4 regions of the Pseudoalteromonas tunicata genome follow, and region 3 is predicted to be linked to each of the others. Evidence: predicted binding sites of a transcription regulator. Region 3 holds the regulator's gene; each other region holds the start of a gene.

The links. Region 3 encodes LexA, which represses DNA repair genes until DNA is damaged. Its sites were predicted from a motif close to TACTGTATNNNNATACAGTA; they were not measured.
Region 1: uvrD (DNA helicase II) is a predicted target of LexA. The motif match lies at 4,508-4,527, and genes of this name have one in related genera.
Region 2: PTUN_RS07715 (SulA-like leucine-rich domain-containing protein) is a predicted target of LexA. The motif match lies at 2,803-2,822, and genes of this name have one in related genera.
Region 4: umuD (translesion error-prone DNA polymerase V autoproteolytic subunit) is a predicted target of LexA. The motif match lies at 6,107-6,126, and genes of this name have one in related genera.

The regions. Positions count from the first base shown of each region.
Region 1 covers NZ_CP011032.1:79,230-87,485, reverse strand. The annotation lists gene lysA (diaminopimelate decarboxylase) at 1-255, shown strand, start outside; gene dapF (diaminopimelate epimerase) at 282-1,112, shown strand; gene PTUN_RS00375 (DUF484 family protein) at 1,109-1,720, shown strand; gene xerC (tyrosine recombinase XerC) at 1,717-2,634, shown strand; gene PTUN_RS00365 (HAD-IA family hydrolase) at 2,660-3,364, shown strand; gene PTUN_RS00360 (chemotaxis protein CheV) at 3,534-4,487, shown strand; gene uvrD (DNA helicase II) at 4,592-6,757, shown strand; gene PTUN_RS00350 (tRNA(Met) cytidine acetyltransferase TmcA) at 6,718-8,256, shown strand, end outside.
Region 2 covers NZ_CP011032.1:1,669,453-1,677,708, forward strand. The annotation lists gene PTUN_RS07705 (VC2046/SO_2500 family protein) at 98-622, shown strand; gene PTUN_RS07710 (YchJ family protein) at 738-1,196, opposite strand; gene PTUN_RS07715 (SulA-like leucine-rich domain-containing protein) at 2,360-2,794, opposite strand; gene PTUN_RS22160 (tetratricopeptide repeat protein) at 3,259-3,978, opposite strand; gene PTUN_RS07725 (O-antigen ligase family protein) at 4,117-5,463, opposite strand; gene PTUN_RS21740 (hypothetical protein) at 5,701-6,186, opposite strand; gene PTUN_RS07735 (bifunctional diguanylate cyclase/phosphodiesterase) at 6,197-8,256, opposite strand, start outside; gene PTUN_RS07740 (transglutaminase-like cysteine peptidase) at 8,244-8,256, opposite strand, start outside.
Region 3 covers NZ_CP011032.1:3,557,306-3,565,561, forward strand. The annotation lists gene PTUN_RS16105 (cytochrome c oxidase subunit 3) at 1-155, opposite strand, end outside; gene PTUN_RS16110 (cytochrome c oxidase assembly protein) at 139-711, opposite strand; gene ctaD (cytochrome c oxidase subunit I) at 711-2,288, opposite strand; gene coxB (cytochrome c oxidase subunit II) at 2,291-3,418, opposite strand; gene lexA (transcriptional repressor LexA) at 3,671-4,288, opposite strand; rRNA gene rrf (5S ribosomal RNA) at 4,484-4,598, opposite strand; rRNA gene PTUN_RS16135 (23S ribosomal RNA) at 4,729-7,617, opposite strand; rRNA gene PTUN_RS16140 (16S ribosomal RNA) at 7,889-8,256, opposite strand, start outside.
Region 4 covers NZ_CP011032.1:1,531,509-1,539,764, reverse strand. The annotation lists gene PTUN_RS07190 (AI-2E family transporter) at 1-426, opposite strand, end outside; gene PTUN_RS07185 (TIGR01777 family oxidoreductase) at 698-1,591, shown strand; gene PTUN_RS07180 (ABC transporter permease) at 1,665-4,166, opposite strand; gene PTUN_RS07175 (ABC transporter ATP-binding protein) at 4,156-4,869, opposite strand; gene PTUN_RS07170 (arylesterase) at 4,870-5,499, shown strand; tRNA gene PTUN_RS07165 (tRNA-Pro) at 5,793-5,869, shown strand; gene umuD (translesion error-prone DNA polymerase V autoproteolytic subunit) at 6,140-6,553, shown strand; gene PTUN_RS07155 (Y-family DNA polymerase) at 6,541-7,800, shown strand; gene PTUN_RS07150 (substrate-binding periplasmic protein) at 8,242-8,256, shown strand, end outside.

The sequences.
Region 1 (8,256 bases), 500 kb from region 3:
CCATCATCTTATGACATTGTTGGCCCAGTGTGCGAAACGGGTGACTTTTTAGGAAAAGATCGCGAACTTAGCCTGCAGCAAGGTGATTTATTAGCGGTACGTAGCGCAGGCGCATATGGCTTTAGCATGAGTTCGAATTATAATTCACGGCCACGAGTGGCTGAAATTATGGTAGATGGTGCCACGGCACATGAGATCAGAAAGCGCGAAACCATCGCAGATTTATATCAAGGAGAAAACAAACTACCAAATTAAGGTAGTTTGAATTTTAAAAGGCTCTTATGTTAGTTAACTTTTCAAAAATGCACGGCTTAGGTAATGACTTTATGGTGATTGATAACGTCACCCAAAATGTATTTATTGCACGTGACCAAATAATAAAACTAGCTGATCGCAATTTTGGTATCGGCTTTGACCAATTACTAATGGTTGAAGCTCCGTATGATCCTGATTTAGATTTTCATTACCGCATTTTTAATTCTGATGGCACCGAAGTTGAACAATGTGGCAATGGCGCACGCTGTTTTGCACGTTTTGTTCGCATGAAAGGATTAACCAATCGCCATAAAATTTTGGTTTCTACAAAATCAGGCAATATGACCCTGCATATTGAAAAAGATGGCCTGGTAAGCGTTAACATGGGTCAACCAAAACTTGAACCGCATACTATCCCTTTTAAAGCGGCCAAACGTGAAAATACCTATATTTTTCGGGCGCAGGATCACACGGTTTTCTGTGGTGCAGTTTCAATGGGCAATCCCCACTGTGTCGTTGAAGTTGATGACATTACCACTGCGCCAGTAAATGTACTGGGGCCATTGCTCGAAAACCACGAACGCTTTCCTCAGCGGGCTAATATTGGTTTTATGCAAATTATCTCTCCAGAACACATTAAATTAAGAGTGTGGGAGCGAGGTGCAGGTGAAACATTAGCCTGTGGCACAGGCGCTTGCGCGGCGGTAGTTGTCGGTATTTTACAAAAGAAACTCGCGCCACATGTGCAAGTAGACTTACCTGGTGGTCGTTTAGAAGTGCGTTGGCAGGGTGAAGGCCACAGTGTACGAATGACTGGCCCTGCTGAACATGTATTTGATGGACAAATCGCCTTATGAGCCAACTAGACGCCAATGAAATTGCAGAGTATTTGGCTTTGCATCCGGACTTTTTAGTCCAGTTTCCTGAACTGCTTGATGCCCTGAATTTATATCATAACCAACCAGGTGCCATTTCATTACAAAGCCACCAGCAAAAACGATTACAACAACAATTGCAGCAGCAACAACAACAGCTCAACACCCTGTTGGCACACGCTCGTAAAAGCGAGCAAATTTATCAAGTCTTTAGCTCGTGCCACCGTCATTTAATGCTGCATGATAATTTTGCCGATTTAGCCAGTAACTTAGTCAGCTTAATCAGTGCTAATTTAGATATTTGCGAGTGCAAATTACTAAAATATGAACCTTACCTAGCCAGCATCGTCACTCATCGACTTGCAAACCAACCGCGCTATCTAGGCCGTATCAACCAGCAAGAACAGGCGCTATTATTTAATAACGAATGCCAATCAGTGGCGCTGTACCTCATTGGAGATGCACAAACTCCCTTAGCTATTTTAGCGTTTGCGAGCAAAGACCCTATCCACTTTGAGCCATCACAGGATAGCTTTTTTATTAATGAGTTTGTTAAGGCCCTACATACCAAACTATCGGGCTGGGTATGAGCGAACAAGAACCGCTTGCTCCCTCCTGGTTAAACCCTGTTGAAGTGTTTTTACAATACCTCAAGTACGAAAAAAATTACTCCATTCATACTTTATTACAGTACCGCTTGCAGCTTGTTGAAGTTGCTAATTTTTTACAAAATAAAGCCGAGTCCTGGCTCAAAGTACAACCCGAACAACTTCGTGCCTACAGCATGAGTCTAAAAGCACGTGCACTCAGCGCCCGTACCATTAATTTAAAACTCTCCTGCGTTCGAAGCTTTTATAAATATCTACAAATAAGAAAAACTGAGCTAAACAATCCTGCAGAGGCTATTAAAGGCCCTAAATTTCAAAAGCCATTGCCGAAAAATCTCGATGTTGATCAAATGCATCAGTTACTTGCAATGAATCCGGAAGATAGCTTTGGTTTTCGCGACAAAGCCATGATGGAATTAATGTATTCATCAGGGCTGCGTGTTAGTGAGTTAGTTAATGCCAACTTAATAGATGTTAATTTGCGCGAAAAAGAAATTAGAGTGCTTGGTAAAGGCAATAAAGAACGCATTTTACCTATTGGTGGCAAAGCAATTGAAGCATTACAAGATTGGTTAAAGTGCCGCGCTGAATTTGCACTGCCCGATGAGGTTGCCGTCTTTGTCAGCAAAAAAAAATGTAGGATCTCAACACGCCAAGTGAGAGCCCGTATGAAACTGTGGGGAATAAATCAGGGGATCAGCAGCCAAATCCACCCTCATAAGTTACGTCACTCCTTTGCTTCCCACATGTTAGAATCAAGTGGAGATTTACGCGCTGTGCAGGAATTACTTGGCCATAGTAGTTTGTCGGCAACACAAGTTTATACCCATCTCGACTTTCAACATCTTGCCAAGGTGTATGACAACACACACCCAAGAGCAAAAAAACAACGTTGATTTTTCATTTTTAAGGCTTCACTCTGTGCAAATATTTAAAAAATTAAATGAAATTAAAGCCATAAGCTTCGATTTAGACGATACCCTTTATGATAATCGACCGATCATTATCGCTGCGGTACAAGCGCAAAACGATTATCTCAAGCAGCTTGATCTTTGGCCTAAAACAGCTGAGTTTTGGCACGACTGCCGTAATCAAGTAATAATAGAGCAGCCTCACCTGATTGATAATGTCACCATGTGGCGACAATGCGCGTTATATTTTGGTTTAAAGCAAATTGGATATTGTGATGCTGACGCCAAACATCATGCCAACATGGCTTATCAAGCATTTGCCGAGGCCAGAAGCAACATTATTGTTGCTGACGAAGTTTTGTTGCTGTTAAAGGCCCTTAGAACACGCTTTAAAATTATTGCGATTACCAATGGAAATGTAGACGTTGACCAGTTTAATTTAAAAGGCCATTTCGATTTAGTGTTAATGGCAGGCCGAGATGGTAAAGCTAAACCTCACCCCGAACTTTTCGATTTAGCAGCGTGGCACTTTGATTTATCACTTGGGCATATACTCCATGTTGGTGATAGTCTCGATACTGATGTGCAAGGGGCAAACATCGCAGGTTGCATGTCTGCTTGGTTAGAAAATCAGTTCACACCATATCGTTATAAAGGCCTTGCACACCTCACAATCAAAGAGATTAGTGAACTACAACAACTTCTTATAGATTAAGAAGTAATGGGTCAATTTTACTAGCCACGAACTTAACTTAAGCTATTGAAAGCAGTTCAATAGCTTAAGTTAAGTTAAAAACCAGTACGAAAAATTAACAATTTGATTAGGTATTTGCGTATTTAGTATTAAACTATACAGACAATTAGCATTATTGTTGCGGTATAAAATGGCAGGTATTCTAGACAGTGTAAATCAACGTACTCAACTGGTCGGTGAAAATCGCCTTGAGCTTCTTTTATTTCATCTACATAGTCGCCACCTATTTGCTTTAAATGTATTTAAAGTAAAAGAGGTTGTAAAGTTACCTAAGCTCAACTCGTTACCCAATGCTCACCCCAAAATTTCAGGCGTTGCTAATATCCGCAACGAGTCAATTCCAGTGATTGACTTGCGCCAAGCCATAGGGCTCCCCTTTATTGAGCATGGTGATGACTGCAATTTAGTCATCACTGAATACAATCGCTCTGTGCAAGGCTTCTTAGTTGGTAAAGTTGATCAAATCGTCAATATGACTTGGTCTAATATTATGCCGCCACCCAGCACCGTTGGGAAAAATCACTACTTAACGGCTCTAACCAAATTAGAACGTAATGGTACCCAACAATTAGTTGAAATTATTGATGTTGAAAAAGTCTTGGCTGAAATTGTCGAGTATAAAGTCGAGATTTCAGCCGGTATTGTAGACCCCGATATGGTTGACCAATTTGTCGGCCGCAAAATTTTACATGCTGATGACTCACCGACAGCTCGTCGCCAAGTACGAGACACCTTATCTCAGCTCGGGATCGAGATTATTCCAACCCAAAATGGCCAAGAAGCGTATGAGCTTTTAAAATCTTGGGCCGATGAAGGTATTGATGTCGAAAAAGAATTTTTAATGGTCATCACAGATGCTGAAATGCCTGTCATGGATGGTTATCGGCTAACATATGAGATCCGCAACCACCCAAAATTAAAGAATTTATTTGTCGTACTAAATACTTCTTTAAGCGGCAGTTTTAATCAGGCCATGGTCGAAAAAGTGGGATGTGATGCGTTTTTATCTAAATTCCAACCCGATCGCTTAGTCGAAACCGTGCAAGCTCGATTAAAAGATACCTTAGCAAACACCCCTAAATAAGCTAAATAAACGCGCTTTATACCTGTTCATAAAAACAGTATTTTATTTAGCCGAGTGAAAACTCCTGTTATACTGGCGCCATTAGCATTGAAAAAGGTCAACTGATGGACGTCTCTGAATTACTTGATGGCTTAAACGATAAACAGCGTGATGCTGTTGCCGCCCCACTTCAAAATATGTTGGTTTTAGCGGGCGCGGGCTCAGGTAAAACACGAGTATTGGTTCATCGTATTGCATGGCTCATGCAAGTTGAAAATGCCTCTCCTTACAGTATTTTTGCCGTAACTTTTACCAATAAAGCAGCTAAAGAAATGCGCTCTCGGGTTGAAGAAACCCTTAAAACATCTGCTGGCGGCATGTGGATTGGTACTTTCCACGGCTTAGCTCATCGTATTTTACGTGCACATCATCGCGAAGCACATTTGCCCGAAGCGTTTCAAATTCTTGATTCAGATGATCAGATTCGAATGATCCGTCGCCTACTTAAAGCAATGAACATCGATGAAAAAAAATGGCCGCCAAAACAAATCTCGTGGTACATCAGCGCCAAAAAAGATGAAGCGCTGCGCCCTAAAGACATCAAGGCATATGATGTTAACGAGCAAATGTTTTTAAATGTTTATACCGCCTATCAAGATGCATGTGACCGTGCAGGTTTAGTTGATTTTGCTGAAATTTTACTACGTTGTTATGAGTTACTGAAAAATAGTCCTACGCTGCTACGTCATTATCAACAACGTTTCCCACACATGTTGGTTGACGAGTTTCAAGATACCAATACCATCCAATATGCTTGGTTAAAACTCATTGCTGGCACAGGCGGGAATGTGATGATCGTTGGGGATGATGATCAAAGTATTTATGGCTGGCGTGGTGCAAAAATCGAAAATATTCGCCGCTTCTTAACTGATTTTGATGCGCAAACCATTCGTCTTGAGCAAAACTACCGCTCAACAAGCACCATATTAACCGCAGCCAATGCATTAATTGCAAATAATTCAGAACGAATGGGCAAAAGCCTTTGGACCGAAGGCAGCGAAGGCGACCCTATCTCAATTTATGCGGCTTATAACGAACTCGATGAGGCCCGCTTTATTGTTGGTAAAATCAAGACTTGGCTCAATGCGGGTAACGCCTTGCAAGATGCCGCTATTTTATATCGTAATAATGCTCAATCGCGTATTTTAGAAGAAGCATTACTGCAAGAAGGTCTCAAATATCGTATTTACGGAGGCATGCGATTTTTTGAACGCCAAGAAATCAAAGATGCTCTTTCGTATTTACGTTTAGTCAGTAATCGCCAAGACGATGCAGCGTTTGAACGCGTAATCAATACTCCTACGCGTGGTATTGGTGAACGCACCTTAAGCTTAATTCGTGATTGTGCGCGTAACGAATCTATTCCGCTTTGGTATGCTGCAAAAGCACTTATTGAGCATAAACATTTAACTGGCCGCGCTGCCAATGCAGTCAACAGCTTTATTGAGCTTATAGAGAAAGTTGAAAAAGTTAGTATTGATTTACCCCTTGAAGAGCAAGCTAAACAAGCGATTCATACCTCAGGCTTAATGGCGATGTACCAAGCTGAAAAAGGTGAAAAAGGGCAAGCTCGAGTTGAAAACTTAGAAGAGCTTATTAATGCGTGTAGTCAGTTTGAACTTCCTAACGAAGAAGAGTTTGCATCCCCTTTAACCGGCTTTTTATCTTATACCGCGCTTGAATCAGGTGAGGGTCAAGCCGAAGAGCACGAAGATGCAGTGCAAATGATGACCTTACACTCAGCGAAGGGGCTTGAATTTCCACTCGTATTTATGGCAGGCGTTGAAGAAGGGATGTTTCCTTCTCAACAAAGTAACGAAGAGTCTGGTCGACTCGAAGAAGAACGCCGTCTTTGTTATGTTGGCATGACTCGCGCTATGGAAAAACTCTATATTAGCCATGCAGAGACTCGTCGCTTATATGGCCAAGAAAAATATCATAGCCCTTCTCGTTTTTTACGAGAAATCCCAGAAGCCTGTGTTGAAGAAATCAGAATTAGAACTCAGGTCACTCGCCCACAAGCGACCAATCGTTTCAGCGCTACCATGAGCCATGCAGCATTCGAAGATACTGGTTTTAATTTAGGCCAACGTGTTTTGCATACTAAATTTGGCGAAGGCACGGTACTTAATTACGAAGGTACTGGCGCACAATCACGCATACAAGTGGCCTTTGATGATGTAGGCACCAAATGGCTGGTAACAGCTTACGCTCGCCTACAGAGCCTCTAAAAATGACTGAGCTTAATCAGCTAAGCCCTTACCTAGCTCAGTTAAAACAAAACCGCCACCGACAACTGCTTGTTGTAAGTGGCGAGCACCTCTGGTGCTATCAGCAAGCTAATGACCTATTGCCTGTTTTACTCGGCAAACAAATTATTTTAAGTACACACAATGAGTTAACAAACGCCCAATGGCCAGAACATACACACCAGTTATTGGGGCAAGAATTTGATTTTGCTGTGTACGATGGTTTTTCAGGGATCAGCCCCGATAAACTGGCAGCGCTCAGCGGCACAATAACCGCTGGCGGTTTACTTATTTTATTGCTACCCGAATACAAACAACTGTGTGATTTTAAAGATCCCAGCTTTTATATTTTTCAATCAGCCGAACAACTCAATCAACACAGTCACTTTAATCAACGTTTCGCCTCGCAACTTAGCAAACTAGCACATATTTCTTTTGATCAAGCACTTGGTTTAAATATCCCAAAAATTGAAGTGCAAGCTCGCGAAATACAAACCGAGCAACAACAAGCTGCTGTTGAAATGATTATAAAACACAGTTTAGGTCGGGCTAATCGTCCCTTATTGCTCACCGCTGATCGTGGACGAGGGAAATCTTCAGCTCTAGGACTTGCCGCAGCGCAATTAGTCAATCAGGGTAAAAACGTCGTTATAACAACAAGCCAGCGCCGGGCTGTTGAAAGTGCATTTAACCATTTTGCAATGCAAACGCAGTTTAGCGCTCAAGCTGAGTCACCCCTCTTTCGTTACATCCCCCCCGATCAGCTAATCAGCCAAGCGATAACTGCTGATATTTTATTTGTGGATGAGGCAGCCTCTTTACCTGTTCCTATTCTGATTGAGTTACTCAAGCGATTTAATCGCATCATTTTTGCCACCACTATTCATGGATATGAAGGTACAGGCCGTGGTTTTACTTTACGGTTTTGCCCTTACTTAAAACAACATTTTCCTGACAGCCGCTTTGTCCATTTAGATGAGCCGATTCGCTTTGCCAGCAATGACCCCTTAGAGATAAACATTAACCAGTTATTAGGTTTAAATGCAGACTGCACCGAGCTTAAACAGCTCACTGCACCGCTACAATTTAGTGAGGTTAGCCAAGCAACCCTTTGTGAAAATGAACCGCTGTTACAGCAAACTTTTGCATTGTTAGTACTTGCACATTACCAAACATCGGCCAATGATTTTCGCCATTTACTCGATGCAGCCAATCTTCGTATTTTTGTGGTTGCACATCAAGAAGAGGTTATTGCAACCGCGCTAGTTGCAATTGAAGGCGAGCTCAGTAACGAATTAAGCTCGGCAATTGTGGCAGGTAAACGAAGGCCACAAGGCCATTTACTCGCACAGTCTGTTGCTCAGATAAAACAACAGCAATGCTTTTTAACTGAGCCTTTAGCGCGCATTGTTCGCATTGCAGTCCACCCATATTTTCAGAGTCAAAATATCGGTCAACAGCTATTAAGCTTTATTGAAACA
Region 2 (8,256 bases), 1.9 Mb from region 3:
ATAATAGCAAAAAGCTTATTTAAGTAAAGTAAATTCCTAAAGAAAATCACGTTTCTGCCGATAAATTTTCTATCGTCGTAGTAAATGGTGTTTTTTGATGCAGATTGATGGAATTTTGACTAATGAAATCCAGCTTGGTAATAAGCTCGGTGTATGTATTAGTGAAAATAGGCGTTCTGATTTTGCATTGTTGCTTTCAATGCTTTCAGCCGATCCGCTCGACTTTGCTCAATTTCATTTACCATACGAAGAAAAAAAGCCTGCCTATGGTACCCAAGCCGATAACGAAGATTTAAGATTAAAGTTAGGTGCCGGTCCGCTGCAAGCATTAGCGGTAAAACCAATAGATTTTCTCATTGGTGCCGAAAATGCTGCCATGGTACAAGAGCAAGGCCTTGCGCAACTGAAACTACAAACTTATTTAAATCCTGAGCCTTTAGCAATTAGAGATGACAAAGACTATATCAGTAGCGACATTATTTCTAACTGTAATTTAAATGTGCAAAAGCGATATTTCAGTCAAACAGAGCCATTAAGTCATTTATCTATGAATGCTGCGCAATTTTATAACGATTTAACTCATCCCGATTTACATCGACCGCTGGCTGTTACTCAAGCATAAACCAATCAAGCATAAGCCAAATAAATTTGCGCTATGGTCATAGCGCGAAAGCAGTTTAGGTTTATTAATCGTTATTAATTAATCATGATTAATTTAGCGTCATCCATTTGAGTTATTAATTGGCATGACATTTTTTATATTTTTTCTCACTACCACATGGGCATTCATCATTACGGCCCACTTTAATATCGGTTGTTGGCGTAATGATACCATCGACATAATACCAAGTGTCGTCGCGTAATTCGAAGTAAGAGCGCTCTTTTAATTTACAAAATAAATTTTGATAAAAATAGTCTGCTTCAAATTCAACCCAAGCTTGTGTCTCTTGTTGTTCGGTATTAATGACCGTAAGTTTAATGAATCGGCAACTATTCGCAAAATCAGCAATTTCTTTTACTGAGTTTTCAGCTTGCTTTTCTTGGGCATAGGTTTGTTGAATATAAGCGGGATTGTTAACTACATAGGCACTAAAGCGTGAGCGCATTAGCTGCTCTGCAGTGTTTGGTTTAACCGTTTTATTAATAAAAGGCTGGCAGCATTGCTCAAAGGTAAGCGTTGTTCCACAGTAACACATAGCAAGTTCTCATTTCTAAAAAGGCTGTAATATTACCGTAACTCGGCAGTTTTTGATCCATATTATTGGCAAAGTGTAATTTTTTTTGCTTTTCTCTGTGAGTGCAGCCTCAGTGTACTCGCTGGTGAAAAGAATGGTTAACCACCGAAGTTAGGTGGAGCACAGAGAAAAGATTAATTGGTTGGCTTTTCTCGCTGAGCGCAGCCTCGGTGTACTCGGTGGTGAAAAGAATGGTTAACCACCGAGATTAAGAGGGACACAGAGGAAAGAGGGTTTTTGTAGGTGCAAGCCCGCTTGCTTGGTAGGTGAAACCTTCCCGTTTTGTTGTTAATAAATCACAATTCAACAAGCGTCGGGCTAGATCCCGACCTATAAAAGCGGCCGAGCTGCGCTCGCCTTCGCAAGCAGGCTTGCACCTACAGTAAAATCTCAAAATAAACATGGATACTAAAAACAAAAAGCTCGGTGTTCTCGGTGGTGAAAAGAAGGTTAACCACCGAGGTTAAGAGGGACACAGAGAAAAGAAAAAGATTAATTGGTTGGCTTTTCTCGGTGAAGCGCAGCCTCTGTGTTCTCGGTGGTGAAAAGAATGGTTAACCACTGAATTTACAATGGTAAAAAAGAAAGTTAACCACCGAGGTTAAGAGGGACACAGAGGAAAGAAAAAGATTAATTGGTTGGCTTTTCTCGGTGAAGCGCAGCCTCTGTGTTCTCGGTGGTGAAAAGAATGGTTAACCACTGAATTTACAATGGTAAAAAAGAAAGTTAACCACCGAGGTTAAGAGGGACACAGAGGAAAGAAAAAGATTACTTGGTTTGCTTTTCTCGGTGAGTGCAACCTCGGTGAACTCGGTGGTGAAAAGAAGGTTAACCACCGAGGTTAAGAGGGACACAGAGGAAAGAGGGTTTTTGTAGGTGCAAGCCCGCTTGCTTGGTAGGTGAAACCTTCCCGTTTTGTTGTTAATAAATCACAATTCAACAAGCGTCGGGCTAGATCCCGACCTATAAAAGCGGCCGAGCTGCGCTCGCCTTCGCAAGCAGGCTTGCACCTACAGTAAAATCTCAAAATAAACATGGATACTAATAACAAAAAGCTCGGTGTACTCGGTGGTGAAATGCTTTTAACTACTTATTTTTCCTGATGTTATGGATTTTGAGCTAACCTAGCATAACGTTGGGCATTGATTAGGCTGCTCTGTGCGGACAAAGCTATAAAGTTGGGCCGATATGTGGGCATTATGCTGTGCTAATAATTCTAATTGCGAATGAGATAGCATATTGGTCCACGTAATGATTGCAGCAAAGTTGCCATTCGAAAGTGCTGAGTTGAGCACATAATCTAAATTAGCCAAGTGCTTTTGGCGAATGACTAATAATTTTGATTTATCAATTGAACAAGAATCAAGTAATGTTTTACTTGGCACTGCATCTGGGGCGATGAGTAATGTCCAGCCGTTTTGATGATTATATTGATGTAAAATTTTCAGTAGTTCAAATGTTGCGCTGATCTCATCACTTACTTCAACTAAATGAAGTTTTGAACTTGAATCCACAGCTTGATAACTTTTAATACGTCTTACATCGATAGTGTGTAACATGAATCACCTACTGGTTGTTTATACAGTGCCTTCATATACAGTAGTTTATACAGTTGTTAAGTTCAAGCTTTTTTTATTAAAAAATGAGCAAAAAAATGACACAAGCTTTTAAATTGATCTTTTTTTACTCGTTAGTTGGTCTGTTTTGCAGCGTTTTGGTTGATTAGTGACTCTTTAGTGAGGTGTTCGGCAGGGTGCTTGGTTTAAATTAAACCGTGCATCAATAAGCTAAGTAATCTCAATACTGGTTAATAAATCTATCTTAGGCCGTTATTTTAAACGCTAACAGTGATTGCTTAAGGTGAAAGAGATTCGCTATTAGCGCTAATTCGTTCTGTTAGCATTAAAAGTCGATAGCTAGCGATCAGCAACTATGATATTTATCTTTAATTAATAAATATCTTATCTAGCACTGAGGTTAGTAAAAGTTGGCTTAGGGCCAAGTTAAAAAATCAATAGGGCGCTTACAAAAAGTGCTGATCGTGTATTTGTTCATATAAAGTAGCAGCCTGAGTGCGTGCATCTTTAATTTGTTTTGTACACAAATGAGAATGTAACTTAGCAATTGCTTCAACAGCTTCAATAGAACCTTGGGATTCCGCTAATGCCAGCCAAGTAAAGGCGTGGAACTCACTTTGAGGAAGCCCGCTGCCTTTGGCAAACATTAAACCTAAATAATACTGAGCTCTGACATGGCCACTCATTGCCGCGCGGCGCATCCATTTAGCCGCACCAACATCATTTTTGCTTTTTGCCATGTGAATGGCTGTGGCAAATAATTCCGCAGGGGTGGGGCTTTCTAAGGTATTTACAGTGCTTGAAATAGCGCTTAGTTGTGAGCTAGTACTTGGCAGTTGTTCTAAAATATCGCACAGCTTAGTAAAAGTGAGCAGTAATTTGTGCTCAAGCTCAAATATGGTCATATTATTTAAATCATTGCTATTAGCCGATGATTGAGGTGAGTCAGGCTCTTCGTCATCATCTCTTGTAAATTCATCTAGGTGACGAGCATCTATATCAGTTTCATCAAGCTCAATGTTATCAAGCTCAGTATTGTCGAGCTCAATGTTATCAAGCTCAGTATCATTTTCTTCTGCATTATCGGGGTTTAAAGGCTCATCATGCTCATAAGAGTCAATTAAGGTGTCTTCATCTAACCGTTGGGATGAATGTTCTGAATTCATGTAAACCTCAAAATGCAAAAAATCAAACTAAAAACGATGGCTTAATAGCGGCAAAAATTATAAATGCTTTAGTTAGCTTAGCTAATTTTAGGCCAAGTATTTAGCTTGGCCTAAATTATTAGTTATTTGTGTGTCTGTTTACTTATAACCGCGGCTTCTTTTACCACTTGGCAGCGCTGAACTGATCAACGCTAAACATAAAATGATAATAAATGTCATTGCATTTGCGCCAGCTTGTAATGAGTAATCAACAGTTGAGTGTAAAAGCATATGAATAATCGCAACACAACAACCAAAAGCGACCCCTTGAAAAAGCGGCGTTTTACGTTTCACCATAGTGTGTATGCTTTTGAATAGTGCAAATAACATCATCGCGCCCAACAACAAAGTAACAGGTACACCAAGCTCAATTGAAAACTGTAAATAGTCGTTATGAGCATTGTCATAAAAACCCGAGTAAGGGCCTGGTTGATAAGCCGGAAACGCCGTGTAAAAACTACCGCCGCCTGAGCCTATCCAGAGATTATCTTTTAATAATGGCATTGAATCAGCAATGACTTCATCACGGGTTTCAGATTTTAAGCTGGTTTCTACTAAACGCTCTTTTACTTTTTCAACGCCGAACATGGCACCCACAATAATCAAATCGAGCACAAAAAAACTAATAATTAGGGTACGTAAGTAACGTGGTTTACGATTATAAAAGAAAAAGGCAAATAAGCTCACTAAAGCAAGGGCGATAAAAAAGGCAGAATTACCCATACGCGAGCGCGTTAAAATGAGTGCAATGATCATGGCAATTAAACTCATGCGTAATAACATTTTACTGCTGAGTAAAATGGTGATCATACCGCGTAATTTTGCTTTAAATTGTGAACCGCTGCTATCTAAAGACAGCTGGCTAATTAATAGACCAATCCCCAATGCCAAACATAGGGCTAAATAATTAGCTAAAAAGTTCCAGTAGGTAAATGATCCCATAGCACGTTCGTGATGGCGAAAGCCAAACAGTGGGCTAGTAACACTAGGCTGTAAGTTTAAATAAGTGGCATACAAAGCCTGAAACAAACCCGCAGCGACAATGACATAACAAACTTGCGTGAGTTTTTGTGCGGTGGTTACGTAGCTAAATACCAGCCAAGCAAATAAAAAATAACAAAATGTTTTCAGCAGCATTACTTTTGTTTGGCTCGGATCAATACTGATTGAACTTAAACTGCCAAGGGTGCTGTCTGCGGTATTTAAACCAGGGATCAGTTGAATTGCTAATACAAGCATTACCACTGCCAAAGGCCCTAAAACATAGGCACTAATAAGAGGGGGAAATAACGAGCGCTCTTCTTTAAAAGCCAACCATAAATGACATAAAAAAACACTCGAGACCATCACAGTTAGGAGCATTAGCGCCCAAGGACGGTAACTACCAAGTGGAATGGGCAACCAAAAAATAAGCAGGCAAAGGCAACTAAAAATAAAAGATTTCAATTTTCTACTCTTGAAAATAATCAAATTGCATTGATATTAAATTATATCAATAGCAGTATTAAGTTGAAAATAATAATTATAAATAACAAGCTGTTAGCTTTTGTTAAGTTGAGTTTTAGATAAGATATTTACCAATACATTAAATTAAAGTAAGCATCTGACTTATTTATTTCTCAGGTTAATTATCATTCTTTAGTAATAAAAAAAGCCCCGTAGGGCTTTTTCGCAAAGGGCAAATTACAGACCGTTGCCTTCAGAGATACCGCCTGCACCGCCGCCGCCGCCGCCGCCAGCAGTACCACCAGTGTTACCACCAGTGTTACCGTTCGTAACGCCACCAGTAGTACCGGCTGTGTTACCACCAGCTGTGTTACCAGCAGCCGTTGCTTGAGAAGCAATACCAGCGTCAACATTATTAGCAACAGCAATACCAGTTACGCTATCGCTTGTTAAACCGCCGTTAACAGCAGCTTGTAATAATGCTGGAACAGATGCGCTATCGCTACCAACAGCTTGAATTGCAGCTGCAAGTAACTCTTCAGCTAGCTCTGGGTTTGCTTCAATAGCAGACTGTAGAGCAGCAGCAAAAGTTGAGGCATCAGCATTTTGGAATGCAGCAGCGATGATTTGCGTAGCATTGTCTGATACTTCAGCTGATACAGGCATCATTGCCGACGTACCAATTGCAGCAAGTAATAAACTTGCAATAGTTAATTTTTTCATGGGGATCCCTTTAAGTTCCATGGTTATTTAAATCTGTGGGAGATTTTAATGTATTTACAACGTTATCGCACTCATTTTTTAAACAATTATGAGCGAGTTTTAACGGTGCTTGAATAAATTGCCCTTGTGACGCATCACAGTGCAATTCGTTCAGTTTGTGATAAGTTGCCTCATCTTCAACGTGACAAGCAATCACTTTTATACCAAGACCGTGGCAAATTTGTGTCACAGCCTGGATAAAATAGTTATTGTCAGGATTTTGCATTAAATCGCGCACATAACTGCCGTCTAATTTAATGAAATCGACATTCAGCCCACGTAAGTACTTAAACGAGCTAAAACTGACACCAAAGCGTTCAATACACAGTTTTATACCGTGTGTTTTAAATAGATTGATATTATTTGTTGCGCCATTAATGTTATCAAGTAGCGCTGTTTCATTGACTTCAAAATAAAGCTCAGTCATATATGGTTTTGCATCACGCATAAATTGGCTTAACCAAGTACTGAAATGGGCACTGTGCAAAGACTGGCGGCTAATATTAACTGCAACAGGTTTATCAAGCCCATTTTTAGAGAGCTCACCCAAAGCCATAATAATTTTTTTATCCAGTTCTTCAGTTAAATCAAGGCGTTCAGCCATCGCAAAAAGCGGGGCGTTGGCAATTAACTCATTTTGATAACTAAAACGGGCAAACAATTCATTATAAATAATGGCGGTACTGTTAGCTGCTTTAACTGGCTGATACGAAAATTCAACTTCACCCGTGGCTAAAATATCATTAATGAGTTGTTTCCATTGCTGTAAGCCAAGTGATGGTATTGTTTGTTCACTACCAGCTTGAAAGCTAGTTGCGCTGACAGCTTGACCAAGATTAGCGGCATCGGTAGTAGCAAGCGTATCTAAACGGGCCAGTAACTCAGTAAGGGTATCTTGTTCGCTATAGCCCGTGACAACCACACTGCCAAAACCATTTGGATAACGGCTAGATGAAAGTGACTGCAGTGATTCATGCACCAATTGTACTTGATCTAAACACAGCTCAAGATTGTGGGGCAGGGTAAAAATAAAGCTGCCGCCCGCAATACGATAAATTTTATTGCCGGATATGTTTTTAAAACTATTTTTTAAAATTTCAACTGCTTCAAGTACATAAGCATCACCTGCTTGATAACCAAAATCACGGTTAACGCTTTGCAAAGACGCCAAACTCACTAAACCAATCGTATGGCTTGATGTATTGGCCTGATGGTGCTCGGCTAAATCGTGTAAATCTAATTTAAATTGGCTTTCAAAGGCACGGCGATTACCAAGAGCCGTGAGTTTATCTAAATACGCATCACGGGTTAGGTTTTCGGCGTGTTTAGTCATCGAATCAAAGGTTTTTTGTACGTTTACAACCATGGCATTAATTGCGCCTGCCAATACATTGACTTCTTTTGTCCAATAGGTAGCAGGATTATGTACAAATTGTTTGCGACTCACGGCATCGGCTTGTTCAGTTACTGTATGTAATGGTTTTAAAACCGCACGTAAAATGAAGTGGGCAATAATTAAACTGACAATTAAAATAACTAAAGAACTTAAAAAAGCACGCTGTGCGTATTGCCACAGCTGTAAATACGATACACCCGGGTGGCTTGTGACATATAAAGTCCCAGCAATTTGCCAACCGTCATTTACTTCAGATGAACCGGTTGGAGGCGTAAGCTCAAATGCATGCATAAACCACGCAGGCACAGACTCAACGGTTTGTGGGTTTTCGCGATTTAACTTAACTTGACCTTCTTGGGTCACAAAGCGCATTGATTGGTAATAACCTGAGTCAAAAATGGCCGACATCATGGTATCGGCAATCACTAGATTTTCGTCGTCCATATAAGGTGAAATCGATAACCCTAAACTGGTCGCGGCATCTTGTGAATGGCTGGCCATTTGGTCATTTAAATAATCACGAGTGTGGTCAACATTCATTAATAAGCGAACAGTAAACGACACCACAGTTAAAAAGATAACAAGCGCATAAAGTTGCACGCTTAGGCTAATTCCTCGGCCATTAAAGTTTGGCA
Region 3 (8,256 bases):
TACAATAAGTAATGCGTGAAGCCCGAAGGTTCTGCTTTGGTAGAGTTAATAACAGTACTTGCAGCGCCTACAGCAATAAAAAATAATCCAATAGCTCCAACAATCGGCCAAGGACTTTGCGCTGGTACGTAATAATGTTCATATTCTTGTTTCATTAACAGTCTCCTTTGGAGGGGTTGATACTGCTTGCTGAACTTGTTCGCTAATATCAAAAACGGTGTAAGATAATGTTAATTCTTCAAACTTGTAAGGAAGTGCTGTGTCTACATAAAAGATAAGTGCAAGTTCAGCTTCTTCACCTGCCGATAAAGGTTGCTGATTAAAACAAAAACATTCTATTTTATGTAAATATTTAGCGGCCAAACCAGGAGAAACCGATGGTATAGCCTGCATTACTCGGTTTGTATCACTGATATTTTTCGCACTAAAAATCACTTTATGCATCGCACCTGGTTGAACACTTACCCTTTGGGTGTTCGCAGAAACTTCAAATGGAGCAAGCCCTTGAATATGAGTTATAAACCCAACATCAACGACTCTACTTTTATCGACCTCAGTACTGACACTCGCTTGATCTAATGAAGGTTTACCATTTAAACCTGTCACCTCACAAAAAACGTCATACAAAGGAACTAACGCAAAAGCAAACCCAAACATACCAAGTGAAACTAATAGTAGTTTTTTTAGTAACTTAGAATGAGTAGTGGCCATTATTTTATAACCGGTGGTGTTTCAAATGTGTGGTAAGGTGCTGGTGATGGAATTTCCCATTCTAAACCTTGAGCACCCTCCCAAACTTGAGGAGTGGCTTTTTCACCACCTCTAATACATTTAAAAACAACCCAAACAAATAGCAGCTGAGATAAACCAAAAGCAAAGCCACCAATACTAATAATTGCATTAAAATCAGCAAATTGAAGAGCGTAATCAGGGATCCTTCTTGGCATACCAGCGAGACCTACAAAATGCATAGGGAAAAACAGCACATTGACACTAATGAGTGACAGCCAAAAATGTGTTTTCGCCAATCCCTCATGATACATATTGCCAGTCCATTTCGGTAACCAATAATAAGCAGCTGCCATGATTGAAAAAACCGCGCCAGTCACTAAAACATAATGAAAGTGAGCAACAACAAAATATGTATCGTGATACTGAAAATCTGCAGGTGTAATAGCGAGCATCAACCCTGAAAATCCCCCTATGGTGAACAACACAATAAACGCCACACTAAACAACATAGGTACTTCAAAACTAATTGAACCACGCCACATAGTGGCGACCCAATTAAAAACTTTTACGCCGGTCGGAACAGAAATCAGCATAGTGCTATACATAAAAAATAATTCACCCGCCAGTGGCATTCCGGTGGTAAACATATGGTGTGCCCAAACGATAAAGGATAAAAAGGCGATAGAACCAGTTGCATAAACCATTGATGCATAACCGAATAATGGTTTACGAGAGAAGGTAGGTACAATAGAAGAGATAATGCCAAAAGCAGGTAGTATCATGATATAAACTTCTGGGTGACCAAAAAACCAGAAAATATGCTGGAACATCACAGGATCACCGCCACCCATAGCATTAAAAAAGCTAGTACCAAAATATTTATCAGTCAGAACCATTGTAACGGCACCAGCCAATACTGGCATGACAGCGATTAGTAAAAAGGCAGTAATCAACCACGTCCATACAAACAAAGGTAATTTCATCCAAGTCATACCTGGAGCGCGTAAATTAACAATAGTTACAATGACATTTATAGCCCCCATAATTGAGCTAATGCCCATAATATGAATAGCGAAAACAAAAAAGGCAGTATTATCGTTACTATAAGTAGTTGAAAGCGGAGCATAAAATGTCCAACCGAAATTAGGACCACCTCCCTCCATAAACAACGACATTAATAAAATAGTAAAAGCAAAAGGTAGAATCCAAAAGCTCCAGTTGTTCATTCTTGGCAATGCCATATCAGGAGCCCCTATCATCATTGGGATCATCCAATTAGCTAAACCAGTAAATGCAGGCATAACTGCACCAAAAACCATAATAAGGCCATGAACTGTAGTCATTTGATTAAAAAAGTTTGGCTCGACTAGCTGTAATCCGGGTTGAAATAGCTCAGCCCTGATCACCATAGCCATTGCACCACCAATTAAAAACATCAATAAAGAAAATAATAAATAGAGCGTACCAATATCTTTATGGTTAGTAGTAAACAGCCAGCGCTTTATTCCAGAGGCTGCATGGGAGGTATGTTCATGATTATGCGCGATTGTAGTCATTATTATTTTTCCTCAATTCTGCTTTGCACATCATTTGGTTGAATTACATCACCCGTATTATTATCCCAAGCATTGCGCTCGTAGGTGATAACCGCGGCAAGTTGCTTAAGTGAAAGCTGTTTTAAATAAGATTGCATTGCCGTACCTGGCTTACCGTGAATCACTATATCTATATGATCATTAATTGGACCTGTAGCAATAATACTACCTTTTAATGCAGGAAAAACACCGCCTAATCCCATACCTGTTGGTTGGTGGCAAGCAGCACAATTTGCCATATAGACCTGTTCACCGAGTGACATAAGCTCATCTTTATTAAGTGTTTGGCCTAATAATTTTTGCTCGTCAGCCGCTGCAGTCGCTTTCTCATTTTTTGCATTAAGCAACCAATTATCAAAATCTTCTGGTGCTTTTGCTTCAACAACAATTGGCATAAAACCATGATCTTTTCCACAAAGTTCAGCGCATTGACCTCGATAAATACCAACCTCATTAACACGGGTCCACGCTTCATTTATAAAACCTGGGTTTGCATCTTTCTTAACAGCAAAGGCAGGTACCCACCAAGAATGAATAACATCATCAGAAGTCATTAAAAAGCGGACTTTGCGGTCAGTCGGAATTACTAAGGGTTTATCAACTTCGAGTAGGTAAGTGTTTTGCTTCTCTGCTCGATCATGAATTTGGTCTTGTGAAGTGGCAAGTATTGAATAAAAACCAACATCATGAGAAAGATACTCATAATGCCATTTCCATTGTGAACCAGTAATCTTGATCGTCAGATCAGCCTTACTGGTATCTTCCATAGCAATTAATGTTTTAGTTGCAGGAATAGCCATACCAATCAATATAACAAAAGGAATAGCTGTCCAGAGGATCTCAACTTTTGTACTCTCATGAAATTGGGCTGCTACAGCTCCTTTTGATTTTCTATGGTGGATTAAAGCCCAGAACATAGCAGCAAAAACAATCACTCCTATCACGCAGCATATTATGAAAATTGTCATATGAAGGTTGTAAACGTTTTCGCTTATGTCAGTTACACCCGTTGTCATATTGTATTTCGATTGAGCAAATACATTAAAAGGCAACAGTAACATAAGGAAAAAGGACTTAGAGGCCTTTCCCATGTGGTACTCCTTTGGCAAGTTGTAAACACAACGAAAATTACGATACATCCTGTAATTTCATCATTATTATTATTTATTAATGTTATAGGGCTGTTTTTTGAACAACAGTAATAAAAAACTAGACAAGGAATAAGGAATAGGCAAGAACGAGAGATAATAAAATGTTAATAGTAGAAGTTGATATGATTAAAATATTAAATTATAACAACTTCTTTGATAATAAATCTTGATACGAACAATCAAATAAGTTGTTTACATAAAATCTGAATTTCTAATCACACCAACAGCAAGACCTTCAATATCAAGAGATTCTTTAGATAAATCAACAATTATAGGTTGGAATTCGTCATTTTCAGCATGAAGGTAAACTTTTCGCCCTTTTTGCTCAAAACGTTTGACCGTAACATCCTCACCAACACGGGCAACCACAACTTGGCCATTACGTGCTACTGTAGCGCGATGAACAGCAAGGAGATCCCCGTCCATAATGCCAATGTCCTTCATGCTCATCCCTTGAACACGTAACAAAAAATCTGCCGCTGGTTTAAATAGTAATGGATCTACATGATAGTGACTTTCAATATGTTCTTGCGCTAAGATCGGTTCGCCTGCAGCAACTCGGCCAATCAGTGGTAAACCTAATTGTTCTGGTTCATCCTCTTCAACCAGCTTTAAACCACGACTAGCACCAGGAACCATCTCAATAAAGCCTTTCTTAGCTAAAGCTTTTAAGTGTTCCTCAGCAGCATTTGCACTTTTAAAGCCAAGAGTATTTGCTATTTCAGCCCGAGTTGGAGGCATACCAGTATCTTTGATAAACACTTTAATCAACTCAAGAATTTGAGCTTGTCTGCTTGTTAATGGCCTCATAATCAAGAACTCCACCAGAATAGTATACTGTGATTATATACAGCTAAAAATAAATGGCAAACATATAAATAACAAACTTAATATTTTTAATATTGATCATGGATAAAATCGAGAAGGAATGAATTAGCTGTAAAATATTTTTATTCCAAACGCAAAAAAGCCTCTGATTTCTCAGAGGCTTTCTTTGAATTGGGAGCCTGGCGATGTCCTACTCTCACATGGGTAACCCCACACTACCATCGGCGCTGTTTCGTTTCACTACTGAGTTCGGAATGGGATCAGGTGGGTCCAAAACGCTATTGTCACCAAGCAAATCTGGTTCGTTAATCGCCTTGGCAATTAACTAAAATTCGGAAGGCTGATTTCAAATTCGTCTACTTCAGTGCTATTTAACTTCTTGCTTGTTCTTCAGTGCTTCATACAAACCACTTTGGCGTTGTATGGTTAAGCCTCACGGGTAATTAGTATTGGTTAGCTTAACGCCTCACAGCGCTTCCACACCCAACCTATCAACGTTGTAGTCTCCAACGGCCCTTCAGAGAGCTTATAGCTCTAGTGAGAACTCATCTCGAGGCTCGCTTCGCGCTTAGATGCTTTCAGCGCTTATCGATTCCGAACGTAGCTACCGGGCAGTGCCATTGGCATGACAACCCGAACACCAGCGGTTCGTTCACTCCGGTCCTCTCGTACTAGGAGCAACCCCTCTCAATTCTCAAACGCCCACGGCAGATAGGGACCGAACTGTCTCACGACGTTCTAAACCCAGCTCGCGTACCACTTTAAATGGCGAACAGCCATACCCTTGGGACCGACTTCAGCCCCAGGATGTGATGAGCCGACATCGAGGTGCCAAACACCGCCGTCGATATGAACTCTTGGGCGGTATCAGCCTGTTATCCCCGGAGTACCTTTTATCCGTTGAGCGATGGCCCTTCCATTCAGAACCACCGGATCACTATGACCTACTTTCGTACCTGCTCGACTTGTCCGTCTCGCAGTTAAGCTTGCTTCTACCATTACACTAACCGTACGATGTCCGACCGTACTTAGCAAACCTTCGTGCTCCTCCGTTACTCTTTAGGAGGAGACCGCCCCAGTCAAACTACCCACCAGGCACTGTCCGCAATCCCGATTAGGGACCTACGTTAGAACATCAAAACTACAAGGGTGGTATTTCAAGGACGACTCCACAAGAACTAGCGTTCCTGCTTCAAAGTCTCCCACCTATCCTACACATGTAGGTTCAATGTTCAGTGCCAAGCTATAGTAAAGGTTCACGGGGTCTTTCCGTCTAGCCGCGGGTACACAGCATCTTCACTGCGATTTCAATTTCACTGAGTCTCGGGTGGAGACAGCGTGGCCATGATTACGCCATTCGTGCAGGTCGGAACTTACCCGACAAGGAATTTCGCTACCTTAGGACCGTTATAGTTACGGCCGCCGTTTACCGGGGCTTCGATCAAGAGCTTCGCGTTGCCGCTAACCCCATCAATTAACCTTCCGGCACCGGGCAGGCGTCACACCGTATACGTCATCTTGCGATTTTGCACAGTGCTGTGTTTTTAATAAACAGTTCCAGCCACCTGGTTACTGTGACTGCCAATAGCTCCGGGAGCAAGTCCCTTCACCATCAGCAGCGTACCTTCTCCCGAAGTTACGGTACTATTTTGCCTAGTTCCTTCACCCGAGTTCTCTCAAGCGCCTTAGTATTCTCTACCTGACCACCTGTGTCGGTTTGGGGTACGATTCTTCATGAACTGAAGCTTAGAGGATTTTCCTGGAAGTATGGCATCAACAACTTCACTACCGTAGTAGCTCGTCTCGTATCTCAGTCTTAAGGAAACCCGGATTTACCTAAGTCTCCAACCTACTTACTTTCACATGGACAACCAACGCCATGCCTGCCTAGCCTGCTCCGTCTCCCCATCGCATTCATGCCGAGTACGGGAATATTAACCCGTTTCCCATCGACTACGCGTTTCCGCCTCGCCTTAGGGGTCGACTCACCCTACCCTGATTAACATGGGATAGGAACCCTTGGTCTTCCGGCGTGGGAGTTTTTCACTCCCATTATCGTTACTTATGTCAGCATTCGCACTTCTGATACCTCCAGCAACCCTCTCGAATCACCTTCAACGGCTTACAGAACGCTCCCCTACCCCGCATACAAAGTACGCAGGCGCATCTTCGGTGGTATGTTTAGCCCCGTTACATCTTCCGCGCAGACCGACTCGACCAGTGAGCTATTACGCTTTCTTTAAAGGATGGCTGCTTCTAAGCCAACCTCCTGGCTGTCTGGGCCTTTCCACATCGTTTCCCACTTAACATACACTTTGGGACCTTAGATGGCGCTCTGGGTTGTTTCCCTCTTCACGACGGACGTTAGCACCCGCCGTGTGTCTCCCGGATAGTACTTTACGGTATTCGGAGTTTGCAAAGGGTTGGTAAGTCGGGATGACCCCCTAGCCTTAACAGTGCTCTACCCCCGTAAGTATTCGTCCGAGGCTCTACCTAAATAGATTTCGGGGAGAACCAGCTATCTCCCGGTTTGATTAGCCTTTCACTCCTAGCCACAAGTCATCCCCTAACTTTTCAACGTTAGTGGGTTCGGTCCTCCAGTTGATGTTACTCAACCTTCAACCTGCCCATGGCTAGATCACCGGGTTTCGGGTCTATACCTTGCAACTATACGCCCAGTTAAGACTCGGTTTCCCTACGGCTCCCCTAATTGGTTAACCTCGCTACAAAATATAAGTCGCTGACCCATTATACAAAAGGTACGCAGTCACACCACGAAGGTGCTCCTACTGCTTGTACGTACACGGTTTCAGGTTCTATTTCACTCCCCTCACAGGGGTTCTTTTCGCCTTTCCCTCACGGTACTGGTTCACTATCGGTCAGTTGGGAGTATTTAGCCTTGGAGGATGGTCCCCCCATATTCAGTCAAGATAACACGTGTCCCGACCTACTCGATTTCACTTACTATAGATTTTCGTGTACGGGGCTATCACCCTGTGCCGCTGTCCTTTCCAGAACATTCCACTAATCACAAATAAACTTAAGGGCTGCTCCGGTTTCGCTCGCCGCTACTTCCGGAATCTCGGTTGATTTCTTTTCCTACGGGTACTTAGATGTTTCAGTTCTCCGCGTTCGCCTCATATAGCTATGTATTCACTATATGATAGTGAGTAAACTCACTGGGTTTCCCCATTCGGAAATCCTAGTCTCAAGCGCCTTTTACTAGCTTGACTAGGCTTATCGCAAGTTAATACGTCCTTCATCGCCTCCAACTGCCAAGGCATCCACCGTGTACGCTTAGTCACTTAACCATACAACCCAAAATAGTTTGAGTTATACATAAAGGACTGATTTAAACTTCGCCAGAAGTTAAATATTGAATACTAAAGTAGACACCAATCACATCTTTCGATGCAAATGGCATAATTTTACTTTTGAAAACTCTTTCAAATCTTTCGATTCAAAGAATTTTTTCTATCAGCTTTCCAAATTTTTAAAGAGCAATATTAATTAAACAGCCTAAGCCGTTTAACTAACAATCATCTGTGTGGACACTGCGAACAAATCAGTTCTAAATCGTGATAAGGAGGTGATCAAGCCCCAGGTTCCCCTAGGGCTACCTTGTTACGACTTCACCCCAGTCATGAATCACACCGTGGTAACCGCCCTCCCGAAGGTTAAGCTAGCTACTTCTGGTGCAACCCACTCCCATGGTGTGACGGGCGGTGTGTACAAGGCCCGGGAACGTATTCACCGCAACATTCTGATTTGCGATTACTAGCGATTCCGACTTCATGGAGTCGAGTTGCAGACTCCAATCCGGACTACGACGAGCTTTAAGGGATTCGCTCACTATCGCTAGCTTGCTGCCCTCTGTACTCGCCATTGTAGCACGTGTGTAGCCCTACACGTAAGGGCCATGATGACTTGACGTCGTCCCCACCTTCCTC
Region 4 (8,256 bases), 2.0 Mb from region 3:
GCCCGCAAGCATGTTTGACGCCATATCAATCACTTTACCCGGATCAAATAACTCTAAAATTTGTTCTTTATTGAGCAAAATATTGTATTTTGCTGCAACTTCAACCGCCCACACAAATTCTTGTTGTAACTTAATTTTGTATTCTGGGATGTTTCTTGAAAAATCATTCAGTGATTGCCCAACCAAGCCAGCAAGCGACATACCGAGCAATACAATCAATAGGATAACTAAAATAACCGCCACACCTTTTGGAATGCGATAGCGGGCGCAAATATTAATCAGTGGGTTACAAATAATAGCTAAAAAAAGCGAAAGCAAAAATGGCACAATCACCACACTTGCCGCTTTTACTCCAGCCAAAACCACTACGGTTGCAGCCAAAATAAGCATTCTTTTGCTGATCCCAGAAAAATTGGGTTGAACCATAATTATTCCTTGTTATAAAACTGCGGTTAAATCTAACTGCAATACAAAATAAATTTATAAATATCATGCTGTAACACATCATAATGTAAATTCAGTTAAAGCTCGATAAACAAACGCCAAATTGCGCTATTTTAATCGAAGCCGAGTTTGATCGACCCTATCGCTTACTACGTAAAATCAAACTAAGTACACCGTAATGCACAAAGATTAAAAAACAACCAAACATTAACTACACTTAGGGACAAATACCGTGGTAATAGAAGCTGACAAAATGAATATTCTCATCACTGGTGGTACAGGTTTAATTGGTAAAGAACTAATAAAATTTCTTAATAATCATCATAATGTCACCGTTTTTACCCGTTCAATTAGTAAAGCGTATAAATTAAATGGCCATCAAATTAATGCCGTGAGTGATCTCAATCAGCTCGATTTTAATCAGCTTGATGTCGTTATTAATCTCGCAGGAGAACCGATTGCTGATAAACGCTGGACTCAACAACAGAAAGAAAAAATAGAGCAAAGCCGTTTTAACATCACACAACAATTAGTTGACCGCATAAAACAGGCTGATACTCCACCTCATACCTTTATTTCTGGCAGCGCGATTGGTTTTTATGGCCGACAAGCACAAGCAGTCGATGAAAGCTGGGATAATTGTCATCCCGAATTTAGCCATTACCTGTGTAAAAAGTGGGAAGACATCGCCAATCAAGCACAAAGTGAGCGTACGCGGGTTTGCTTATTACGTACCGGCATTGTATTGAGTGATAAAGGCGGCGCACTTAAAAAAATGTTGCCCGCTTTCAAACTTTGTTTAGGCGGACCTATTAGTCATGGTGAGCAAATGATGTCGTGGATCCACATTGATGACATGGTGAGCGCGATTTTATTTATTTTGAACCAAGCCTATTTACATGGCCCAATCAACTTAACGGCACCAAATCCTGTTTCAAATGCGTGTTTTAGCCAAACCTTAGCTAAAACAATTCGCCGCCCAGACTTTTTTACCATGCCAGCAAAGGTGCTTACCTTACTGTTTGGTGAAATGGCTGACTTATTGCTACATGGTCAAGCGGTTAAACCAACTATCTTGCTTAATGCAGGCTTTCGCTTTCATCATCAGTATATTGAAGAAGCATTACGTAATTTATTACAAAAATAGCGCTATTTTTAAACGTTGAACATAAAAAAGGTGAGCCATGCTCACCTTTTTGCTCTTTAAACGAACACTCAGATTAGCTAAGTGCGCGTAATAACCCTTGAGTATTTTGGCGCATGGTTTTTGCCACCATACTATAGCCAACTAACGCTACAAATACCCCGCCCGATAACGGACCAAATAACCAAATTTTTGGGTGTAGCTTTCCAGGTAATTCAAAGACTTGCTGTTGAATAATTAAAAGCGTGACATCGCTTACTATCGCAGCGACTAAACCGGCAATTAAACCGAGTAATAAAAACTCATACAAGGTCGCTTGCTTAATTAAACTACCGCGCGCGCCTAAGGTTCGTAAAATAACAATTTCTTGCATCCGCTCAGCCAAACTTGCTTGTACTTGTGAAATCAGTACTAAGGTGCCACAAAGCACTACAATGGCCAATACAAAACCAATCGCTAGCGATACTTGGTTAATAATAGATTGGGCCTGTAACAATCTATCTTGAATATCAACTACGCTAATGGTCGGATATTGCATCAATAGTTGGTTAAATACTTTGTTTTGCTCACTACTAACATGGGATGCCGTAAAATAAGTAGCCGGAAAATGCGCTAATGCCTCAGGATTTAAAATCATAAAAAAGTTAGGTTGCATGCTGCCCCAATCGACTTTTCTAAAACTCGTGACCCTAGCACTTACTTCTTGATTATTAATCAGTAATGTCAGCTCATCACCTAGTTTAATTTTTAACCCTTCAGCCATGCCTTGCTCAACCGAGACTTGTGCACTGCCATCATTATTAAACCACTCGCCCTCTACTAAGTCGTTCGTAGCTGGCATTTCTTGCGCCCAGGTTAAATTTAGCTCACGCCCAACCCCTTGTTTTGCTTCTTCGTCTTTTTTCTCACCTTCTTGCAAAGACACATCACGGGCATATTTTTCATTATTTAAAGCTTGAACGCGACCACGGATCACCGGATAAAATTCGCTTGCCTCAATACCATGCTGCTCAAAATACGCCGAGATAGGAGCCACTTCGTCTTTAGCAATATTAATTAAAAAAGCATTTGGTGCATTTTGTGGCACTTGCGCTTGCCAATCGGCAATCATGTCATTTTTTAATACCACTAACAGCAACATTAATTTGATTGCTAATGCAAAGCTAATTAATTGCACCGCATTGGCATTGGCTCGTTTTTGAATCGTGGCCAATGCCAATGACCAACTATTAGCAGGGCTTAAACCTAAACGACGACCGCCGCCAAAAATAAGCCGTGAGATCCCAAACAAAACCGCAACAACTAACGCAGATGCGCCATACAAAATCACACTCACTTTTAAATTGCCGCTAAAAAGCCACATTAAGCCAAATACAGTTAATGCCGACATTGCCATGTGCATACGACCAATAGCCAGCGTATCACCTAAATTACGGCGCAGCACGCGAAGTGGTGGAATATCAAATAAATCGAGTAATGGTTTTAGCGCAAACATCACCGCACATACTGCCCCAATAAAAATTGCCATAAACCAAGGTTTCCAACCTGCATTTGGTAACGTTGTTCCCATCGATTGAGCTAGGTAATCTGCACCAAGTGTTTGCAAGCCAAAGCCTATTAGCAATCCTAAACTAATTGAAAAAAAGCAAATAAGGCTCAAATGTAAGAGATACATTTTACGAATAGTACTGCGCGACCCACCTAAGGTTTTCATCATAGCCACAGGATCGTATTGGCGTTCACAATAGCGTTTTGCCGAAACCGCCATTGCCACTGCGGCTAAAATAATGCCTAACAAACCCGCAATAAGTAGAAATTGGCTTGAACGCGTTAAATTATCACCTAACGGCGATTGGCGATCTTTAATGCCCTCCCAGGTTTGATTATCTTTTAATTGTGGTTTTATCCAGCTGTAATAATCGCTCAGTGTGGTTTCATCCCCAGCAAACAAGAAACGATAAAAGACTCGGCTTCCGGGCTGAATCACTTTCGTCGCCGCAATGTCATTTTGATTAATAATGATGCGACGATTACCTGTAAAGGAAAATAGTGCGCCATCAGGCTCGCGTACCAACACATGCGAAACCACAAAACGACCAGCCCCAATTTCAACCTCATCACCGACTTGCAATTTCATGCTATAAAAAATCGATTCACTCAACCAGACCTCACCTTTTTTCGGGCCTGAGCTCACTTCAAATGTGTCACCATCAAGAGTATTTTTTATAATGACTTTGCCGCGTAACGGATAACTTTCTGTCGCCGCTTTCACCGAAACTAACAACATGTCGTCGTTAGCAAACAGCATGGTATCAAAATAAGTCAGTTCAGCCGTTTGCAGCCCGCGCTGTTGCGCCTCATTCAAAAAAGCAGAGTCAATCGCATGATTACTGTCTAAACGACGGTCTGCTGCAATAAATTCCGTTGATTTTTGTTCAATGTTGAGCCGAATACGGTCAGTTACGGCTGATAAGGTAAACACAGTTAATACTGCCAAGGCGATTGCAGCACTAATAATGGTGAGTTCGCCACGCTTTAACTCACGCATAAATAATTTTAAGGCGAGCTTAACCCACATGAGCGCGTACTCCTTGGGTTAGTTTTTCAAGTTCACCCCCTTCAATGTGCAAAATGTGATTACACTTTTGCGCCAAATGTTCATCGTGCGTCACTAAAACTAAGGTTGTGCCATTTTGCTCATTCAACTCAAACAGTAATTTTTCAATCAACTGGCCATTTTTACTGTCTAAGTTTGCCGAAGGTTCGTCGGCAAATAAAATTTTAGGGCCACCAACAAACGCGCGTGCAATTGCTACACGTTGCTGCTCACCGCCAGATAATTGCGATGGGTAATGGCCAATACGATGCGAAAGCCCTACTTTTTCAAGTAATGCCAGTGCTTGTTCTTTAGCGTTGGTTTTTCCGGCAAGCTCGGCAGGCAACATCACATTTTCAAGGGCGGTTAAACTTTGTACCAGCATGAAAGATTGAAAAACAAACCCAATTTTTTGGGCACGTAGCGCTGCTCGGTCTTCTTCATCTAAGGTATGAAGTGGTGCACCATCTAAAAATATTTCGCCTTCGCTGGCCACATCTAAGCCAGCTAATAAACTTAACAAAGTAGATTTACCAGAGCCTGATGCACCCACTATTGCAACCGAATCGCCAGACTTGACATTAAAGCTGATGTCCTTGAGGATGGCTAAGTCCCCTTCTAAAGTGGTGACTGTTTTAGCTAATCCATTGACCTGTATTACATTAAGTTGAGAAAGCACTGACATATGACTCCTACAATGATCCGTATATTTATCTTATTAGTTTTCATTTTTACACCTTTAGGTGCATCGGCAAAGCAAACAATTTTAATTGTGGGTGATAGTTTAAGTGCCGCCTATGGCCTAAAACAATCTGAAGGATGGGTCAATTTGTTACAAAATAAGTTTGACCAAGAGCAACACGCTATTGAATTAATTAATGTCAGTGTCAGCGGCCAAACAACTGGTAACGCCCTACTGACTTTAAACGAGCACCTTAAACGCTATCAACCAAGCCACGTTTTAATTGAGCTTGGTGCTAACGACGGCCTCAGAGGCTTTCCAATCAAGCAAATAAAACAAGACCTAAAGCAACTCGTTGAAACAAGCCAGGCAACCGGAGCACATGTTGCCGTAATGGAAATCCAAATTCCGCCAAATCTTGGCCCGCGTTATACTTCGCTGTTTACAGCTGTTTTTAGCGAAACAACCCAGAAAACCAATACCACGCTGATGCCATTTTTTATGCTAGCAGTGGCAGGTAATCCCGAGCTCATTCAAAACGATAATCTACACCCAAACCTTCAAGCTCAGCCTATCATACGGGATTTTATGGCCAAGGAGATCACTATTTGGCTAGAGAAAACCGCACCTTAAGCGCATTTTGGTATAATTACTAGCCAAAGTGACTCCCAACTCCTTCGCTTTGGCTGGTAATTATAAAATTGAAAAAACAAATACCCTCTAGCAACTAATGCTTTGATACCTAAATGTTTTTAATTGAAATGATTAAACTACAGTAAGTCGTTCACAACTTTTAGTATTATATAAATAACTCAACACATCACTTATCAAGCTCAAAGAGCATAGCAACCTTGTTTGGTTTTTGTGCAAACGATTTTAACCGTATTGATTTTTATATAAAATTGAGTAGTATTGGCTTCGGTCGTCGGCATATAGCGCAGCTTGGTAGCGCACTTCGCTGGGGGTGAAGGGGTCGCAGGTTCGAATCCTGCTATGCCGACCATTTTCTTGATAATAGCGTTATGATTTGACAACAAAACTGTAATTTTCATTACATACTGTACTCTCGCCCTTCACTATAAAACACTCACTGATTAATATATCCCATTGTTATAAAAAACTTAACACCCCCTCAATGAAGCCATCAATTCGCATCAATACTAAGTAGAAATACACCTCTCAGATCCAAAAAATAATTGAACTGAACAAAAAATCTAGGCAAAAAATACCGCACCGAATATACTGTATATAACTACAGTATATGGTTGTTGTTATGTTTGTCATACCTATTTACATTGAAGCGGGGATCACAGGGTTTGAGTCTCCTGCTGCTGAATACAAAGAACTTGGCCTCTCACTTGATGAGCTATTAATAAAACACCCATCGGCGACTTTTGTTGGCTTGGCTTCAGGTGCCTCGATGCAAGACGTAGGAATTTTTGATGGTGATATTTTAATTGTCGACAGAGCACTCGATATTAATAATGGTGATGTAATAGTGGCTAGTTTTAATGGATCTTTTGTCTGTAAAATCATAGATAAAACAAATCAGTTATTAATTTCTGCTTCTCATAATTACGCTGCTGTGGCTGTCAATCAAGATGACAATTTTAAAATTGAGGGAGTAGTAACTTGCTCAATTCGCTTACATAAGCACACAACCGAGCTCACAAAATGTATGCGTTAGTCGATGCTGTTTCATTTTATGCCAGTGCTGAAAAAGTATTTGACCCTGCAATACGATTTAAACCCGTAGTGGTATTAACTAACAATGATGGCTGTATTTGCGCTGTATGCCCTATCGCTAAAAAATTAAGCATTCCAAAGTTCCAGCCGTATTTTAAAGTGAAACCTTTTTTAGATGCACATAAGGTAGTGGTTCGTTCTTCTAATTATGAGCTTTATGCGGATTTAAGTGAGCGCATGATGACGGTGATCAACCGATATTGTGATAATCATTATGTGTATTCTATCGATGAATCATTTTTACAGTTTACAGGTTTTCAAAATATCATCAGTGATTGGTTTACCTATGGCAAAACCATTCGCAGAGCTGTATGGCGTGAAACGGGCTTACCTGTTGGGGTTGGCTTTGGCCCAACACCGACTCTTGCAAAAGCAGCCAATCATGCCGCCAAAAAGCTGGCTGGGTTTCGAGGCGTAGCCGTGATTAATGATGAACAATCACGGAAAAATATTTTGTCACAAATGAGCGTAACCGATGTTTGGGGGATTGGCTCACGCCTTGGCAAAAAGTTAACGTTTTTAGGCATCCATTCTGCGCTCGATCTCGCCAATCAAAACCCAAAAATGATGAGACGACAATTTAGCGTGGTGGTAGAGCGAACCATCAACGAGCTCAACGGAATAACCTGCTTAAGTTGGGATGATGTTAAACAAAATAAAAAAGAGATTTTTTCAACTCGCAGTTTTGGTGAACGAATTTTTGATGCCCACACTTTAAATGCAGCACTGGTTACTCATGGCTCAATTGTTGCCAAAAAACTTCGAAATCAGCATTCGTTAACCAAAAAACTGCTGATTTTTGCATCCAGTTCGGTTCACGAAGACAACTATTATAAAAAATCCATTCTCTATGATTTTGCAGTGCCCACCTGTGACACTATTGTAATTGCCAACGCTATCGCCGAAGTATTGCCACAAATATTTAAAGCCAATACGCGATTTTATCGTTGTGGGGTTGGGGCGATTGAACTGGCCGATAGCAAATTTCAGCAAAAAGATCTTTTTGCAACAACCACAGATCAACCAGAACTCATGAAGTGCTTAGATTCGATTAATAAACGCTATGGCACAGGTACTCTTTCTCTTGCCTGCGAAAAAAAAACGCAGCACTGGCAAATGAAACGCGCATTATTATCGCCACAATACACCACCCGCTGGTCTGATATCCCTGTAGTCGACTGTAATTAGCATCAACCAAAAACAATTGGCGACCCTATACAATACTTTTTAAACCTGTCCTTGCCGCTCATCGCCAATGTTGCACTTAAAGCAGCTGCGGATATGGCACTGTATTTGAACTCGCCTTACAAAAAGGAGCACTCACACAAGCTCAATTATTCGACTCAAATTACCAGCCCATTCCTAATACCGATATGGAAGAAGTCATGCACGACTTCTCAGCACTTATTTAGGCACATAGCAAACATTGGGGAGGTTTTCGAATTGGTTAATAAAGCTGAAATAATTAAAGAATTACGTTTATTTAGCTCAAAAACGCTGCCTTAATCTAAACGACCTTCAATAAAAAATGCTAATTTTTCAATTCTCTAGTGTGTGGTACAATTTTTACTTAAGTGATGCGCTATTATCAACTAAACTAAAAATCACGATTGAAAATAAGGTGACAGAATGCGACATTGGATG